4 regions of the Salinivibrio sp. YCSC6 genome follow, and region 3 is predicted to be linked to each of the others. Evidence: predicted binding sites of a transcription regulator. Region 3 holds the regulator's gene; each other region holds the start of a gene.

Region 1 (4,199 bases), 830 kb from region 3:
GTATCAAGCCAAAGAAATGGGGCGTAATTGCCTGATCGCACTATCGTAATAAAGCTGACAGCCTGACTTTTAAAGCAGACAATCTGGGCGTTTTTTCGGCATAAACAATCGTCTCTGTCCCCTCACTAGGCACAAAAATGTCTCAATGTTGAGATTTGCCATCATATTTAACATTCAACCTCTTGATTAAGCGTAACCTTGGCCGCTTCTTGCCCAAATTGCGCATTTCTCGCGCACAACTTATGCCAGATATGGTGCTTTGCTTATGGAATACAAAGTGTTGGTTGTGGAAGATAGCCGACCTTTCAGACGGTTACTTGAAACTGAAATCCGTAAAGCCGGTTATATTCCCTGTATTGCAAGTTCGATCGCACAAGCAGAAACGATTTTAAATCAAGAAACAGATTTTCTTTGCGCGATACTGGATTATTGTTTGCCCGACGGTCAGGACGGTGAAATCATTGATGTGTGCTTGTCACTCGATATCAAAGTCATTGTATTAACGGCCATGATGGATGCACGTACGCGGGAGCGTGTGCTGGCGAAAACTGTGATTGATTACATCCCCAAAGACAGCCCAGCTTGTGTCTCATCAATTGCACCGTTGCTGCATCGCCTCGAGAAAAACCAGCAGCATCATGTATTGGTGGTGGATGACTCGCTGACCTCGCGTCGTTATGTGCGCAGCTTACTGGAGCGCCAGTATCTAAATGTGATGGATGCGCAAGATGGGCAGGAAGCACTTGCGATGGTGCGTGCCGATCCGCGAATTTCATTAGTGATCACCGACTTCACTATGCCAAAAATGGATGGGGTTCAACTGGTCAAGGCACTCCGTCAGCACAAAGTCGATGGCCAGCTTGCCATTATTGGTTTATCCGGCGATGACGATCCAAGTTTGACGGCCCGTTTTCTAAAAGCAGGTGCGAACGACTTTCTGGCAAAGCCATTTAACCAAGAGGAATTTTACTGCCGTTTGCACAGCACATTAAATGCGCTGGATACAGAAAGGCGTTTGTTTCATTTGGCAAATACCGACTATTTGACCCAAACCTGGAACCGTCGTTACTTTTTCGAGCATCCTCAAACGCGGAAAAATAATGGCCCAAGAGGGCTAGCCTTGATTGACATTGACCACTTTAAAAAAGTGAATGATAGCTTGGGTCATCACATTGGCGATATTGCGCTGATTGAGTTGGCCAAAGTGTTGAATCGTTATTTCCCAGACGCGTTGGTTGCACGATTTGGTGGTGAAGAGTTCTGTGTACTGTACGGTAACAATTACCAAGGCTTTGAGGCCCGCCTAAACGCGATGCGAGAAGAGCTAGCGGCGACAACGTGGACACCTTACGATCAGGCATTTCAATTTACGGTGAGCATTGGCATGGTGCACGGGGATGCGTCTGTCCATCAGTTGATCCAGCGTGCTGACCATTGTTTATACCAAGCCAAAGCGAAAGGGCGTAATCAACTCGTTAAAGCGTCAGAGCCACAACCGGCGCTGTCGGTGTAAAAAAGCCGGCGGTCAGCCGGCTTCTTATCATCACACGATTAGGCGTCGTGGTATTGCTCACAGGCCATCAAGGTATTCTCAATCAGTGTTGCCACCGTCATTGGGCCAACACCGCCGGGAACAGGCGTGATATGGCTTGCCTTTTCGTATGCCACGTCATAGTCAATATCACCGATTAGCTGGCCGCTATCCATGCGATTAATTCCTACATCAATCACAATCGCACCGGGCTTAATCCACTCGCCAGGAATAAATTTAGGCTTACCGACGGCGACCACTAACACATCGGCTTGACGAACATGTGCTTCGAGATCTTGGGTAAAACGATGGCAAGTGGTCGTGGTACATCCGGCGAGTAGCAACTCTAGTGTCATCGGACGGCCGACAATGTTTGAGGCACCGACGACAACGGCATGTTTGCCACGCAAAGGTACGTTGTAGCGGTCAAGTAAGGTGATGATCCCTTTTGGGGTACAGGAACGCAGGGTTGGCATACGTTGGCACAAACGGCCCACATTGTAAGGATGGAAGCCGTCGACGTCTTTGTCGGGACGGATACGTTCAAGGACAGAGGTAGCATCAATGCCCGCAGGTAAAGGCAGTTGCACCAAAATACCATCGATGGTGTCGTCATCATTGAGTGTATCGATCAGCGTCAGTAATTCATGCTGAGAGCAGGTTGACGGCAAATCGTAAGAGCGAGAGACAAAGCCCACCTCATCACAGACGCGACGCTTACTGCCCACATAAACCTGTGACGCTGGATCGTCACCCACTAAAATCACGGCAAGCCCGGGCGCACGGCGTCCCGCTTCTTTACGGGCAGCAACACGTGCTGCGACTTCTCGACGCACCGTTTGCGCGATCAGTTTTCCATCAATGATTTGTGCGGCCATAAGTATCCTTTGGCTAAGAGAGCAAAAAACGGGTCGATATTGTGACAAACTTCGGGCGTAAAAGCTATTGCGCAAACGTTTGCTTTTGGTGGTTTGGTGGCAGAGAAACCGTCAAAGTCATTGTGAATCAAAGGTGTTGTGCTAGATATCGCCTTATATTGATTGGAGGAGCTCCACATAACAGGGCTTTTATGCCGCGCGAACTGGCGTGCTTTTGAGCAACTGATTAGACATTTCGGTGAAAACCGTTGACGACGCCTGACCTCGCTTTATAATCCCCGCTGCATATCTATTTTGCGCCCTTAGCTCAGTTGGATAGAGCAACGGCCTTCTAAGCCGTGGGTCACAGGTTCGAATCCTGTAGGGCGTGCCATTTCTTTCGTTCTCGCTAGCGAAGATAATCTCCCGTTTCTGCTCAAAAGCTAACCAAACAGTGCAAAAACACAAAAAGATGTGATCTTGCCCGGTTGAATTGTGAGATATCACCCCAATTTCGATATTGAAACGCCATCGGTCGCCCCTTGTCTCGACTCAGTTGACGGGTGCCGCTATAATAGCGCGTCTTAATTTTCAGTCTCGGATGAGATAGCTCGATACGCCAATTGCGTGTATCCGGATTCGCAGGGGCTATGACGGATTCATAGCTCGGATGATGACACCAGTAAAAACTGGTCAACATCACTCAGTACCCCTGAGTAAATTTGAGGTTAATTTTATAATGCAAGTTACCGTTGAAACCACCGAAGGCCTAAAGCGCCAAATGACCATCACTGTGCCTGCTGCAAACATTGAAGACGCAGTCACGAAAGAGCTACGCAACATTGCTAAAAATCGTCGTTTTGATGGTTTCCGTAAAGGTAAAGTACCTTTGAAAATGGTTTCTCGCATGTATGGCGATGCAGTACGCCAAGACGTGCTGGGCGAGGTAATGCAGCGTCATTTCATCGAAGCCATCATCCAAGAGAAAACTAATCCAGCAGGCGCGCCAACCTTTACACCGGTAGAGAATGAAGCGGGTAAAGATCTGGTATTCAAAGCTGAATTTGAAGTGTACCCAGAAGTTGAACTGCAAGGTTTGGAAGCGATCGAAGTTGAAAAACCACACGCAGAAGTACAAGACAGCGACGTTGAAGAAATGCTGACTACTCTGCGTAAGCAGCAAGCGAACTGGGTTGAAGCTGACGGTGAAGTAAAAGAAGATAGCCGTGTAACGCTAGACTTCACAGGTACCATTGACGGCGAAGAATTCGAAGGCGGTAAAGCGGAAGGCTTCCAGCTAGTCATGGGCCAAGGCCGCATGATCCCTGGTTTTGAAGACGGCTTGGTTGGCAAAAAAGCGGGTGAAGAATTCACTATCGACGTCAACTTCCCAGAAGACTATCACGCTGAGAACCTAAAAGGTAAAGCGGCGCAGTTCGCGATCAAACTTCACACTGTTGAAGCGCAAGAATTGCCAGAGCTAACTGAAGAGTTCGTTCAGCGCTTCGGCATTGCGGATGGCAGCGTTGAAGGCCTGAAAGCCGAAGTCCGTAAGAACATGGAACGCGAGCTGAAGCAAGCGATCAAAAACAAGATCAAAGAGCAAGTCCTTGACGGCTTGGTTGAGCAAAACCAAATCGACGTACCGTCTGCCTTGATCGATCAAGAAATCAATGTTCTGCGCCAGCAAGCGGCTCAACGTTTTGGTGGCAACATGGACAGCGCATCACAACTGCCACGTGAGCTGTTTGAAGAACAAGCCAAACGTCGTGTTAGCGTTGGCCTGCTGCTGGGTGAAGTGATCAAAGCAG
Region 2 (4,199 bases), 1.3 Mb from region 3:
TGGCTGGCGATATTACGCTAGGCGATGATGTGAGTATTTGGCCGCTGGTTGCGGCACGTGGTGACGTGAACCATATCCAGATTGGCGCACGGACCAATGTGCAAGATGGCTCCGTCCTTCATGTCACCCATAAAAATGCCGAAAACCCACAAGGTTACCCGCTGATCATTGGCGAAGAAGTGACAATCGGCCACAAGGTCATGTTACACGGCTGCCGGATTGGCAACCGAGTTCTAGTGGGAATGGGGACGATTATTCTTGACGACGCTGTGATTGAAGATGAAGTGCTAATTGGCGCTGGCAGTTTAGTCCCGCCCGGGAAACGCTTAGAGAGCGGCTACCTGTATGTTGGCTCACCGGTCAAACAGGTTCGCCCCCTCACTGATAAAGAGCGCGCCTATTTTACACGCTCAGCGCAAAACTATGTCGACACTAAAGACATCTACCGCTGCGAGCACTAGATCACCAAGCTGCCATCGGGTTCAAACGCTTCTGATTCGATGGCCGCTTCCATTTGCTCTTCAATATCAAACCAAACCTGTTCGACAATCGCCTGCGCATTATCCGAGTCTACCGCACAGCCGGCGAGCGCAGATAAGGTGGCAAAGCGGACAGCGCATGTTAATAACGCACCATTAAGTTGGCCGTAGAAACAAACACGCGCCTTTGCGGTATCGACCTGCGCTTCGTCCGCAGCCAGAATAAGGGATTGATTCATCGACTAAGTGCCTCTCTTAACTGCTCGCGCACACGTTCGGTTTGCGGCCGACAGCCACGCCATATAGCAAAGCTTTCCGCCGCTTGTTCCACCAGCATGCCCAAGCCGTCTAAACATCGCCCTGCTCCTTGGCGTTGCGCCCATTGGTTGCTGGTTGTACAGCCAGCTTGGTACACCATGTCATAGACAGTGGTCGCTGGGCCAATCGCTCCTTGCGGGAGAGGGGGATGGCTTTGATGTAAGCTCGCCGAGGTCGCATTAATGATCACATCAACGGGCGCCGCCATGGGTTTATCCACGGCATGACTGGTGATCGGTCCGGCCTCACCAAATGCAGCGGCTAATTGCTGGGCTTTTTGCTCGGTGCGATTCACTATCATCAGCAATGCTGGCTCTTGCTCCAGTAAAGGAAGCAACACACCCCTTGCTGCACCGCCTGCTCCCACAACCATAATGCGCTTATCGCGCAGTGCCACATGGTGGTAGTGTAAGTCAGTTACCAAACCTGCCCCGTCCGTATTATCACCCAGTAGGGAATCATCGCTTTGCTTAACCAGCGTATTCACGGCACCGGCGCGGCGGGCACGCTCTGTCAGTGTATCAGCCCATTCATACGCTTGCTGTTTAAAAGGCACGGTCACATTGGCGCCGCGCCCTCCTTGCGCAAAAAACGCCTGCATGGTGGTTACAAAGCCTTCAAGCGGCGCCTCAATGGCTTGATAGTCGATATCTTGTTGGGTTTGCGTCGCAAATGCGGCGTGGATCTGCGGCGACTTACTGTGGCCAATCGGGTGGCCTACCACGCAATAACGATCGGTCATCCGTTACCACTCCCTCGGTTTAAGGTAGTCGCGATAAAGCCTCGCTTCCGGTGCATCTTCATCAGGTGACCAATTGTATTCCCAGCGCGCCATCGGCGGCATCGACATCAGAATAGATTCGGTACGCCCACCACTTTGTAAGCCAAATAGCGTGCCTCTGTCATACACCAAGTTAAACTCGACATAGCGTCCGCGGCGATAAAGCTGAAAATCGCGTTCTCGCTCACCATAAGGCATGGCTTTGCGGCGCTGTACTATCGGCAGGTAGGCATCGATAAAGCCTTTTCCAACCGCTTGGGTGTAGGCAAAGCACTGTTCGAATGGCCATTGGTTCAAATCATCAAAGAAAAGCCCGCCGACGCCACGGGTTTCATCACGGTGGGGCAGATAAAAATAGCGATCGCACCATGCTTTGTGATCAGCGTACACGCTATCACCAAAGGGCGCACATAAGGCTTTGGCGGTCTGATGCCAGTGCTGGCAGTCTTCCTCGAACGGATAGAAAGGTGTGAGGTCAAAGCCGCCGCCAAACCACCACACAGGATCTGCACCTTCTTTTTCGGCAATGAAAAACCGCACGTTTGCGTGCGAGGTCGGCACGTACGGGTTATGAGGATGGATCACTAACGACACCCCCATGGCCTCAAAACAGCGCCCAGCAAGCTCTGGACGGTGCGCGGTCGCCGAGGCAGGCATTTGATCGCCAAATACGTGCGAGAAGTTCACTCCCGCTTGCTCAAATACTTGGCCTTGACGCAGGACGCGACTGCGGCCACCGCCCCCTTTCTCACGCTCCCACGCATCTTCAATAAAACGCGCTTGACCATCTTCTTGCGCAAGCTGTTGGCAAATATCATCTTGAAGTTGGAGGAAAAAAGCCTTCACGGCTTGCTTATCAATTGTCGACTGACCGTGTGCCACGCTCACATCCTTTGTTACTGAGACTATGTGCTTACTTTACCTGATCCACGCAGTGGGATCTTGACGGAATTTCATCCCCCACCGCTGACGCAAACGTTTTCCTCACGATGAAATCTGGGTATAATTCGCGTCACGCTCAGCTTATCTTATTCACGCTTGTCATCAAGAAGGACGTATTATGACTGTCGGTATCATCATGGGCTCGCAATCCGATTGGCCTACCATGACACATGCAGCGGCTATGTTGGATCACTTTGCCATCCCTTACGAAACTCGTATTGTCTCTGCCCACCGCACACCACAGTTACTTGCCGACTACGCCCAACAAGCGGCCGAGCGCGGGATTAAAGTGATTATTGCCGGCGCCGGTGGTGCCGCCCATCTGCCTGGGATGACCGCCGCACACACCAGCCTGCCGGTGCTCGGCGTTCCGGTCCAGTCAAAAGCATTAAAGGGGATGGACTCATTGCTTTCTATTGCTCAAATGCCCAAAGGTGTAGCTGTGGGCACGCTCGCCATTGGTGACGCAGGCGCCGCGAATGCAGGGCTCCTTGCGGCACAAATTCTCGCAACGGCCGACCCTGATTTGATGGCAAAAGTGGATGCGTTTCGCCAAGCGCAGACTGAGGCCGTTCTCGCTCAACCCAACCCACAAGGCTAAGGCCATGAATATTCTGGTGTTAGGCGCGGGACAACTGGCTCGGATGATGGCCTTGGCCGGCGCACCGCTCAATCTTATCGTCAGCGCCTATGATGTGCGTAGTGGCGACATTATTCACCCACTGACGCTGCAACCACTGGGGCACGGCCTCAATACGGCCATCGCTGGCGCAGATATTATTACCGCGGAATTTGAGCATATCCCCGCTGATATCTTGCACCAATGCGAGCAAAGCGGGAAGTTACGCCCCAGTGCTCAGGCGATTCTAACCGGTGGCGACCGCCAAATTGAGAAAGCCCTGCTGATGCAAGCAGGCGTCGCCAATGCGCCATACCGAGTGGTGTATACACAGGCTGATTTAGAAAAGGCGGTCGACGCACTGGGGGCACCCTTGGTCCTCAAAAGCACCTTGGATGGTTATGACGGCAAAGGACAGTGGCGCTATCGTGACGGCGATGATCTTCACGCATTATGGGCCGAGCTCGACGCCTTTCTTAGCGTGCCAGAGCAACGCGATGGCCAAGCCATCATTGCCGAAGCCATGATCCCCTTTGACCGAGAAGTGTCACTGATTGGTGTGCGTGGCGCGAATGGTGAATTTGCCAGTTATAGCCTGACCCAAAACCACCACCATGATGGGATATTAACCTTGTCTGTGGTGCGCCCGGATGAGCATGCCTTGCAAACACAGGCCGCGGACATGTTGGAAAAGATAGCCAGCGCGCTTAACTATGTGGGGGTGCTTGCGGTGGAATTCTTTGATGTAGACGGCAGCTTGCTGGTGAACGAGATAGCGCCTCGGGTGCACAACTCCGGTCACTGGACACAGCAAGGTAGCGCGTGTTGCCAATTTGAAAACCACCTGCGCGCCGTCAGCGGCTTACCCCTTGGCCCGACCGAGTTAATCCAGCCAACAGCGATGATTAATATCTTAGGCCAAGGCAGTGTCCCGCTTGCGACCTATCGTGATGCCCATGTGCATTGGTATAACAAAACGCCTCGTCCGGGGCGCAAAGTGGGCCATATTAATGTCACGGCCACATCGAACGCAGCGCTTGCCACCAAGTTAGCCAGCCTC
Region 3 (4,199 bases):
TATCGGCTTTGTGGGTCTAGTGATCCCACACATTGGACGTTTAATTGCCGGCCCGGATCATCGCACACTGGTGCCCTTATCAGCCATTCTTGGTGCCCTGTTACTGACCTTGGCCGATATTGTTGCCCGTGTCATTGTCGCCCCCGCCGAATTGCCTGTTGGCATTATTACCGCCCTAATGGGGGCTCCTTTCTTTCTATGGCTTCTTATTCAACAACGAAAAGCAGTGGTTCACGAATGACAGATTCTGCCCTTCAAATCTCCAAGCTCAGCTATGCGCTTAACGGCCGTCAACTGCTAAGCGAGATTGATCTCGCCTTTACTGCTGGCCAGTTACACGTTTTACTCGGGCCCAATGGTGCGGGGAAAAGTACACTGTTAAAGCAATTGATTAGCGACAAACATCAGCATGGCAGTGTGCAGTTTTGGCAACAGCCAAAAAGCCAGTGGCAAGGCGAAGAATTTGCCCGACGAGTGGCCTTCCTTCCCCAACATAGCGGGCTCACGTTTGCATTCTCCGCGCAAGAAGTGGTCGAGATGGGAGCAACACCACTACAGGCAAACCGAGAACAGATCGCGGCCCTTGCTAACGAGCAGCTAACGGCATGGGATATTAGCCATCTTGCTCATCGACCGTATCCGATTTTATCTGGCGGTGAAAAACAACGCGTACACATGGCACGCGTGTCATTACAGCTAGCACAAACCGCACCGGACCAAGCGATACTGATGCTGGATGAACCCACTTCGGCCTTAGATATTACCCATCAGCATTACACCCTCAAGCGCTGTCGAGCACTCGCAGACCAAGGAATGACAGTGCTATTGGTGTTGCACGACCTGAATTTGGCGGCGCAATACGCCGACCAACTGCATTTTTTAAAAGCGGGTCGAATCGTCCTATCCGGCAACCCGTGGCAGTGTTTTAGTAGTGATAGAGTGGCAGACATCTACCAATACCCGCTGACCGTTCTGACTCATCCGGAGCATGACTGCCCACTGATCGTGTCTTAATTGATAAATACATCATAGCTGGCTCACAAAACCGTCTGTTGGTCCATTTTCGCTGATCAGACCAATTGCGAGTGTGCGCCAACCTAAGTAAACTGAGAGCGCAACCGATTAGCTATGAGAATGGATGAAATCGGATTCGTTACCTTCGCAACCGTCTGATGTGCCGGGATTGTGAAAGACATCGCCGCTGACGAACAGCGGCGTTTTTCTGTAAGGTCGCGAGTAACGATCCCTACGCATTACTACAAAGAAGAATCAAGATGGCAACGATTAAAGATGTCGCGCGTCTCGCCGGTGTATCGACCACGACGGTGTCACACGTGATAAACAAAACCCGCTTTGTCGCAGAGAAGACGACTGAGAAAGTATGGCAAGCGGTTGAAGAGTTAAACTACGCCCCAAGTGCTGTGGCGCGAAGCTTGAAATGCAACACAACACGTACACTGGGTATGCTGGTGACTAAATCCACCAACCCCTTTTTCGCCGAGCTTGTTCACGGTGTGGAAGACTATTGCTACAAGCAAGGCTACACACTGATTCTCTGCAATACCGAGGGAAACCTTGAAAAGCAACGCGACTACCTGCGTATGTTGTCAGAAAAGCGCGTCGATGGACTCATTGTGGTGTGCTCTGATCTCAACGAAGATTTGATGCTGTTATTAGAAAAAAAACGCGATCTGCCTATGGTCGTGATGGATTGGGGCAGTCACCATATCGATACAGACCGCATAGAAGATAACGCTGAATTAGGCGGTTACCTTGCCACCAAACACTTTATTGATAATGGGCATACTAAAATTGGCTGTATTTCGGGCCAAATGGATAAAAATACCTGTAAGCATCGCTTAAACGGTTATTTCCGTGCGTTAAAAGAAGCCAACATTACAGTGAATGAAAACTGGCTGATTGAGGCGGATTTCGAAGCCGATCAAGCACAAATTGCCGCGAAGCAATTAGCGACAATGTCAGACCGCCCGACCGCTGTCTTTTGTTTTAATGACATTATGGCATTAGCGGCGATTAGTACGTTTAACGAGTACGGCTTGAAAGTGCCAGAAGATATATCGGTGATTGGTTACGATAATATTGACCTCACCGAGTATTTCTCGCCACCATTGACAACGATTCACCAGCCCAAACGCCGTCTAGGCAAAACGGCGGTCAAACTCTTGCTCGCGCGAATTGCCAACAACGAGACTCAGCAGCAAGTGTTCGAAATGCAACCTGCACTAGTGAGTCGACAGTCAGTTAAAACACTATCTTAATGTTTTAATGAAACTTTTATGAAGAGCACCGTCAATGTCTTGGCGGTGCTTTTTTACGCGACGACTCTTCCGGTAGTGCTTTTACTCTAGTTCATCAATTACACCCACCCTGAACCAAGATCACATTTTGTGTGATGGGAGAGGACGACATCGGTGTCTAATTATTATATGCTTAATAGCGTTTGAACAAGGCAAACCATGGCGAAAGCATGGGACGCAAAGCCTCCGGCCTAACGGTAATTTGACATGATGTCAAAATATCAACGGTAGCGGGGTTGCCAACATATCAAAGCTGACAAATTTGATGGCTCGTTGACAATTCTGCGATCTTGCCTTGTTACATTATGACGTCTTTTTTAGGCATTAGTAATTCATCGAGATTTTAATCAAATGGATAAACCAGCTTTAAAGAACGCAATGAAGTTATTTGCCAAATTTGGCAGCATAAAGTCCCGTTCAATGTTCGGTGGATTTGGTATCTTTTGTGAAGACACCATGTTCGCGCTTGTCGTTAACAACACTCTCCATTTACGTGCTGGAAAAGAAAACGAAGCACTATTAAAAAAACAAGGCTTGGCACCCTACGTGTATAAAAAGCGCGGCTTTCCTGTCGTGACGAAATATTTTGCGATCCCTGAATACTGGTGGGATGACCAAGATAAGCTGCTCACAGAAGCTAAAGAGGCGCTGGATGTCGCGACCCGTGATCGTGATTTGAAAAAACAAGCCACACCGTCTCGTCTAAAAGACTTACCTAATTTACGGCTCGCGACCGAGCGCATGCTGAAAAAAGCAGGTATTGAGACGCCTGAAAGCTTACAGCAACAAGGTGCCGTCAATGCCTATAAAGCGCTCCTTTCTGCGCATGAAAAAGAGCTAAGCTTGGAATTACTGTGGTCACTAGAAGGTGCAATTACTGGCAAGCATTGGTCTGTGGTTCCACCCCAACGTCGCCAAGAATTATTACAACATTTAGAAAATTAATTCCTCACACCCCCCATACCTCTCTACCTTTTTTGTGAGCAATGTTCGCGTCCAACACCGCCTTTAAGGCGGTGTCGCTTTTTCTGAACGAGCTAAACGCTCAATAATCCATCATTCAAACTGATTTCTGACAAAATACGAAAGTTTCTTGCGATCGGTCGGGTCTGGTTAAAGGTACGATTAAGGACACAGTTCCTCAATGTAACCGACAAATCAGCCAGTTAATTCAGCTACAGTACCTAAAGTAATAACTGGGACCCATTTACTATCGGACGAGACACAGTATGCCAGTAAAAAAGATATTGCTTGGTTTAGTGGTGGTGGCGCTTGTAACACTTTGGTTCAGTTTAGATCTCAGCCAGTGGCTCACGCTTGAAAACGCCAAAGCACAACAAGTGGCATTGAATGATTACATTATCGAAAACGCGACCACCGCAAGCCTGGTGTTTTTTGTCGGCTATGTAGTGATGACCGCCCTGTCCTTACCGGGTGCGGCAGTAGCGAGTTTATTGGGCGCGGCACTCTTTGGCTTTTGGTGGGCATTGGTGTTGGTCTCCTTTGCTAGCTCGATTGGCGCCACCCTCGCCTTCTTGGTGAGTCGCTTTATGTTGCGCGACTGGGTCCAAGCCAAATTTGGCAATAAGCTCGATACCATTAATCGCGGTATAGAGAAAGACGGTAGCTTGTATCTGTTAACCCTACGCCTGATCCCGATTTTCCCGTTTTTTCTGATTAACCTCGTGATGGGGCTAACCCCGTTCAAAACCCGCACCTTCTATTGGGTCAGTCAGCTCGGTATGTTGCCGGGTACCGCAGTCTACGTGAATGCAGGGACCCAACTGGCCCAAATCGACGCACTCGGCGACGTGGTGTCATCCTCGGTGCTTGGCTCACTCGCCTTACTGGGTATCTTCCCACTGCTGGCAAAGTGGGTCA
Region 4 (4,199 bases), 1.1 Mb from region 3:
GATCCGTCCAGAAAGGGCGCCCGCGGTGGGCTCGCGACTCACGAACGGTTGCACGACTAACTGATCGGGGTATTTTTCTTGTAGTGCGTTGATGCGTGCTTGATAGGTCAGATCCGCCGCGAATCTTACCGCATGCACCAAGATAACCTTTCTAAACCGTGACCAAACATCCCCTTGCTCCATAATCGACAGATAAGGACCAATGGCGGTACCGGTGGCGAGCATCCACAAATGTTGTCCTTGCGGCACTTCATCCAAGGTGAAGTAGCCTGCGGGATCTTTGGTGATCATCACGGTTTCACCCGGCTCTAGCGCATGCAGTCGCGGCGACATGAGTCCATCGGCGACACGTGTGGCATAGACTTCGTGATACTTACTTTGAGGAGGGTTAACAAACGAGTAGGCGCGTTGAATGAGTTTACCGTCGATCTCCATCCCCAGTTTTGTAAACTGGCCGGCGGTAAAGGGTTCAATAGGGGCGGATAACACCAGGCTGAAGAGATCCTTCGTCCAATGTTGGTTCTCCACAACTTCAGCCTTGATCCAAGTGGCCATATTACCTCCTCACGTCTTTTCTCCGATTCGATATGTACAGCGACGTTGCCCGGACACGATGTGCTCTTCGCGCTCGATACGGTAAGCATTACCTAAAAGGCGTTGAAATAATTGTATTTCTGAACGGCAAAGCGCCGGACACGTTTTGGCTGCGTGGCAGATAGGGCAGTGATGTTCAATCAATATGTAGTCGGCGCCATCCTGTTGGAGCTCGGCCATATACCCCTCGCTCTCTCTAAGATACGCCAAGGTTTGCAATTTAGCCTCTAAATTATCGCAATCTTTTAGTGCATCTTGATATTGCGCAAGGGTTCGCGCTTCTCGTTGCGCGATCACTTTTTCGACGCCCTGCTCGCCAAACACGTCTTGGACGGAGTCAATCAAGGTGATCGACAGATCGTTATGACTGTCTGCAAAACGGCTATGACCACTGGCGGTGAGCGACCAGTGGCGGGTGGGGCGACCCACTTTGGCGCGCACATCTTCGAAATCAACCAGCCCGTCTCGCTCAAGGCTCTGTAAGTGTTGGCGCACGCCCATCGTGGTCATCCCCAGCGATTGCGCGAGGGTTTTTGCGCTGACACTGCCTTCTCGTTTAAGGGTATCGAGAATGCGATCGGTAGACTTGATGGTAGTGATAGTGATTACCCCAATCCGCTGCCCAGCAGCACACAACTAAATAAAGCAAAGTGTTTATAAAAGGGTAATCGAAATCAATCCACTTGACCAGTCAGGGCAGCACATTGGCTGCCCGCTGAGTTATAAGATGTGATGCTTGATGGCGTCGTCTTTACGGCTTAAATAGTGGGTCGAGCGGATGCGGCGTATGGTACGACATTGACCGCGTACCACCAGGGTTTCTGTGGTGGCCAGATCGCCTTGGCGGCTAATGCCATCTAGCAAGTCCCCTTTGGTGATCCCTGTGGCGGCAAAGACAACGTTATCACTGCTCGCCATGTCGGACAACGTCAGTACTTGGTGGGCTTGGATCCCCATTTCTTGGCAACGGGCTAATTCTTGCTCACCAAAAGCGCGGTTCTCTGGGGTATCGTCTTTGACTTCGTGGCGAGGGAGCAAACGTCCTTGCATGTCGCCGCCTAGGGCGCGAATAACGGCGGCTGACACCACACCTTCCGGCGCACCGCCAATGCCGACCATCACATCTACTTCGCTTTCAGGCATGCAGGTAAGAATTGAGGCGGCCACGTCGCCATCGGGAAAGGCGAAAACTCGGATCCCGCGTTGCTGCATAGTGGCGATGATGGCGTCATGGCGAGGCTTTGCCAAGGTGGCGACGACCAGCGTATCTAGGGTTTTACCTAGGGCGATGGCGATATTTTCTAAGTTCTCGAGCAGGGGCTTGTGCAGATCAATGGCACCTTTGGCGCCCGGTCCCACTACCAGTTTTTCCATGTACATATCCGGCGCTTTTAAAAAGCTACCTTTCTCGCCGGCGGCCAGTACCGCCAGGGCATTCGCTTGCCCCATGGCCGTCATGCGTGTGCCTTCAATTGGATCGACGGCAATATCGACCGCGTCGCCACCCAAGCCGACTTGTTCACCGATATAGAGCATCGGCGCGTCGTCTATTTCGCCCTCGCCAATCACAATTTCACCATCAATCTCGGTGAGGTTCAGTAAGGTACGCATCACGGCGACGGCTGCACCATCCGCTGCATTTTTATCGCCACGGCCCAGCCATTTATAACCGGCAAGGGCGGCGCCTTCGGTGACACGAGAGAAAGCCAGTGCGAGATCGCGTTTCATGAGTACTCCAAGATAAAAGCCACAAAAACTGGTCAGCCCAGTGAGCGCGCGCCAGTTTACCAGAAATAGAAAACGTTTGCGTACGCCTGTGAGCAGGGGATATGTGGAAATACACGTCAGGCGGATCAGGAATAACACCAAATATGCTGGATTTTTGTGCACTTGCGCGTTGGCAAGGCGCGAGAACAGTGGCAGTCTAGCGTGCGCTCGGTACAATAACAGCGGGGTGCACAATCACGTTGCACGGGTTGCTGCTGATGTCAGTAGTAACGGGATCAATCGTCAGAAATAAGGTGGCCTTGATGTCATTGGAAGTATTAGAACAACTCGAAGCAAAAGTACAAATGGCGGTGGATACCATTTCGCTGCTGCAAATGGAAATCGAAGAGCTGAAAGAAAAGAATGACGCGCTAGAGCGTGATGCAGCCTCGGTGAAAGAAAGCCGTGAAAGCCTCGAGCAAGAAAACGCCAAACTGCGTGAAGAGCAAGAGGCGTGGCAAAACCGTATTCGTAGCTTGCTGGGCAAGATTGAGAACGTCGAATAAACAAAAACAGAGCCGATTGGCTCTGTTTTTCTATCCGCGTGAGGCGACGTATTAGTCGTCGTCTTCCTCGTCATCAACGTCGACGCTATCCATGGTGAGCGCGTCGGGTGAGAGGATCACGCCGGTCGTATCTGCATAGACATGATCGTCCGGGAGGAAAGTCACACCGCCAAAGTTGACGGGAACGTCGGTTTCCCCTGTGCCTTGTTCATCCGCGCCGACCGGAATCGATGCCAGTGCTTGAATACCGATATCAATCTCATCAATGGTGTCAACATCACGGACGCAGCCATACACAATCATACCTGCCCAATCGTTATCAGCAGCAAGCTGTGCAATTTCTCCATCAATCAACGCACGGCGCAGTGAGCCACCGCCATCAATCAACATGATCCGTTGCTGACCGTCTTGTTCAGCAAGCTCGCGGATAAGGCCATTATCCTCAAAGCATTTAACGGTTGTAATCTGGCCACCAAACGCACTGCGGCCCCCGTAAGAGCTAAACATTGGCTCCACGACATCCACTTGTTCAAGATACATGTCGCATAGTTCCGAGGTATTGTATTCCATAGTCTAACTTCTTGTTGAGGCAGAAAAAGGCTGACAACATGCGGTTGCCAACAAGGCTAGTCCAAGTATAACGGGCCGATAAGGCTTTGCAATGCAAAAGGGGACAATCTGTGCCCTGATTACACTAACAGCATACCGGTCATAAAAAGGCCATTGGTGACCAGTGCACAACGTACCATGTTTCCCATCATAGGACGCAATGCGGTGGCGCTTGCGGCTTGATACACTTCACGGCCATGGCGAATCAATAAGGGAACGCCGGCGAGAAACAACCATCCCAGCCAAGCTTGGAAGGTGAGCGCGGCAAACAGCGAATAGCAAACCACGGCACTGGCAAGCAAAATTACATGGTATTGACGACCTCGATGTGGGCCTAACCGTACCACAAGCGTATGTTTGCCACAGGCGCGATCGTTATCAATGTCGCGTAGGTTATTGATGTTGAGCACTCCCACTGCGAGTAAGCCGCATGCGGTTGCGGGGAGGATAACTAGCGAGTCAATGTGTCCAACTTGTAAATAGTAGGTCCCAGCGACACCCAGCCAACCGAAAAACATCAACACGGAGAGATCCCCCAGCCCACGATAGCCATAGGGTTTATTGCCCACGGTGTAGGTAATGGCCGCCACAATGGCCATGACACCGAGTAGCAGAAAACTGACGATATCAGTCGGTTGTTGGCAGGCAATGGCAATTAAACTGCCACCACTAATGAGCGTGAGTAGTACGTTGAGGATGAGCGCACGCCGCATGGTAGCGATA

The links. The regulator PurR, encoded in region 3, represses purine synthesis genes. The targets are predictions, from matches to a motif close to TNANGNAAACGTTTNCNTNA.
Region 1: the regulator PurR is predicted to act here: its motif matches at 2,477-2,496, upstream of folD (bifunctional methylenetetrahydrofolate dehydrogenase/methenyltetrahydrofolate cyclohydrolase FolD).
Region 2: the regulator PurR is predicted to act here: its motif matches at 2,546-2,565, upstream of purE (5-(carboxyamino)imidazole ribonucleotide mutase).
Region 4: the regulator PurR is predicted to act here: its motif matches at 2,387-2,406, upstream of glpX (class II fructose-bisphosphatase).

What each region holds. Positions count from the first base shown of each region.
Region 1 covers NZ_CP039516.1:765,436-769,634, forward strand. Annotated here, with positions in the region: gene E8E00_RS03385 (response regulator) at 1-49, shown strand, start outside; gene E8E00_RS03390 (response regulator) at 266-1,513, shown strand; gene folD (bifunctional methylenetetrahydrofolate dehydrogenase/methenyltetrahydrofolate cyclohydrolase FolD) at 1,552-2,409, opposite strand; tRNA gene E8E00_RS03400 (tRNA-Arg) at 2,706-2,782, shown strand; gene tig (trigger factor) at 3,128-4,199, shown strand, end outside.
Region 2 covers NZ_CP039516.1:2,901,029-2,905,227, forward strand. Annotated here, with positions in the region: gene E8E00_RS13555 (gamma carbonic anhydrase family protein) at 1-461, shown strand, start outside; gene E8E00_RS13560 (DUF1488 family protein) at 458-718, opposite strand; gene aroE (shikimate dehydrogenase) at 715-1,539, opposite strand; gene hemF (oxygen-dependent coproporphyrinogen oxidase) at 1,543-2,460, opposite strand; gene purE (5-(carboxyamino)imidazole ribonucleotide mutase) at 2,639-3,121, shown strand; gene E8E00_RS13580 (5-(carboxyamino)imidazole ribonucleotide synthase) at 3,126-4,199, shown strand, end outside.
Region 3 covers NZ_CP039516.1:1,596,822-1,601,020, forward strand. Annotated here, with positions in the region: gene E8E00_RS07275 (iron ABC transporter permease) at 1-241, shown strand, start outside; gene E8E00_RS07280 (heme ABC transporter ATP-binding protein) at 238-1,014, shown strand; gene purR (HTH-type transcriptional repressor PurR) at 1,275-2,279, shown strand; cyclic di-GMP riboswitch class I at 2,460-2,562, shown strand; gene E8E00_RS07290 (TfoX/Sxy family DNA transformation protein) at 2,670-3,263, shown strand; gene lpdA (dihydrolipoyl dehydrogenase) at 3,548-4,199, shown strand, end outside.
Region 4 covers NZ_CP039516.1:2,697,954-2,702,152, reverse strand. Annotated here, with positions in the region: gene E8E00_RS12580 (ferredoxin--NADP reductase) at 1-555, opposite strand, end outside; gene E8E00_RS12575 (metalloregulator ArsR/SmtB family transcription factor) at 565-1,185, opposite strand; gene glpX (class II fructose-bisphosphatase) at 1,315-2,322, opposite strand; gene zapB (cell division protein ZapB) at 2,625-2,867, shown strand; gene rraA (ribonuclease E activity regulator RraA) at 2,919-3,437, opposite strand; gene E8E00_RS12555 (1,4-dihydroxy-2-naphthoate polyprenyltransferase) at 3,557-4,199, opposite strand, start outside.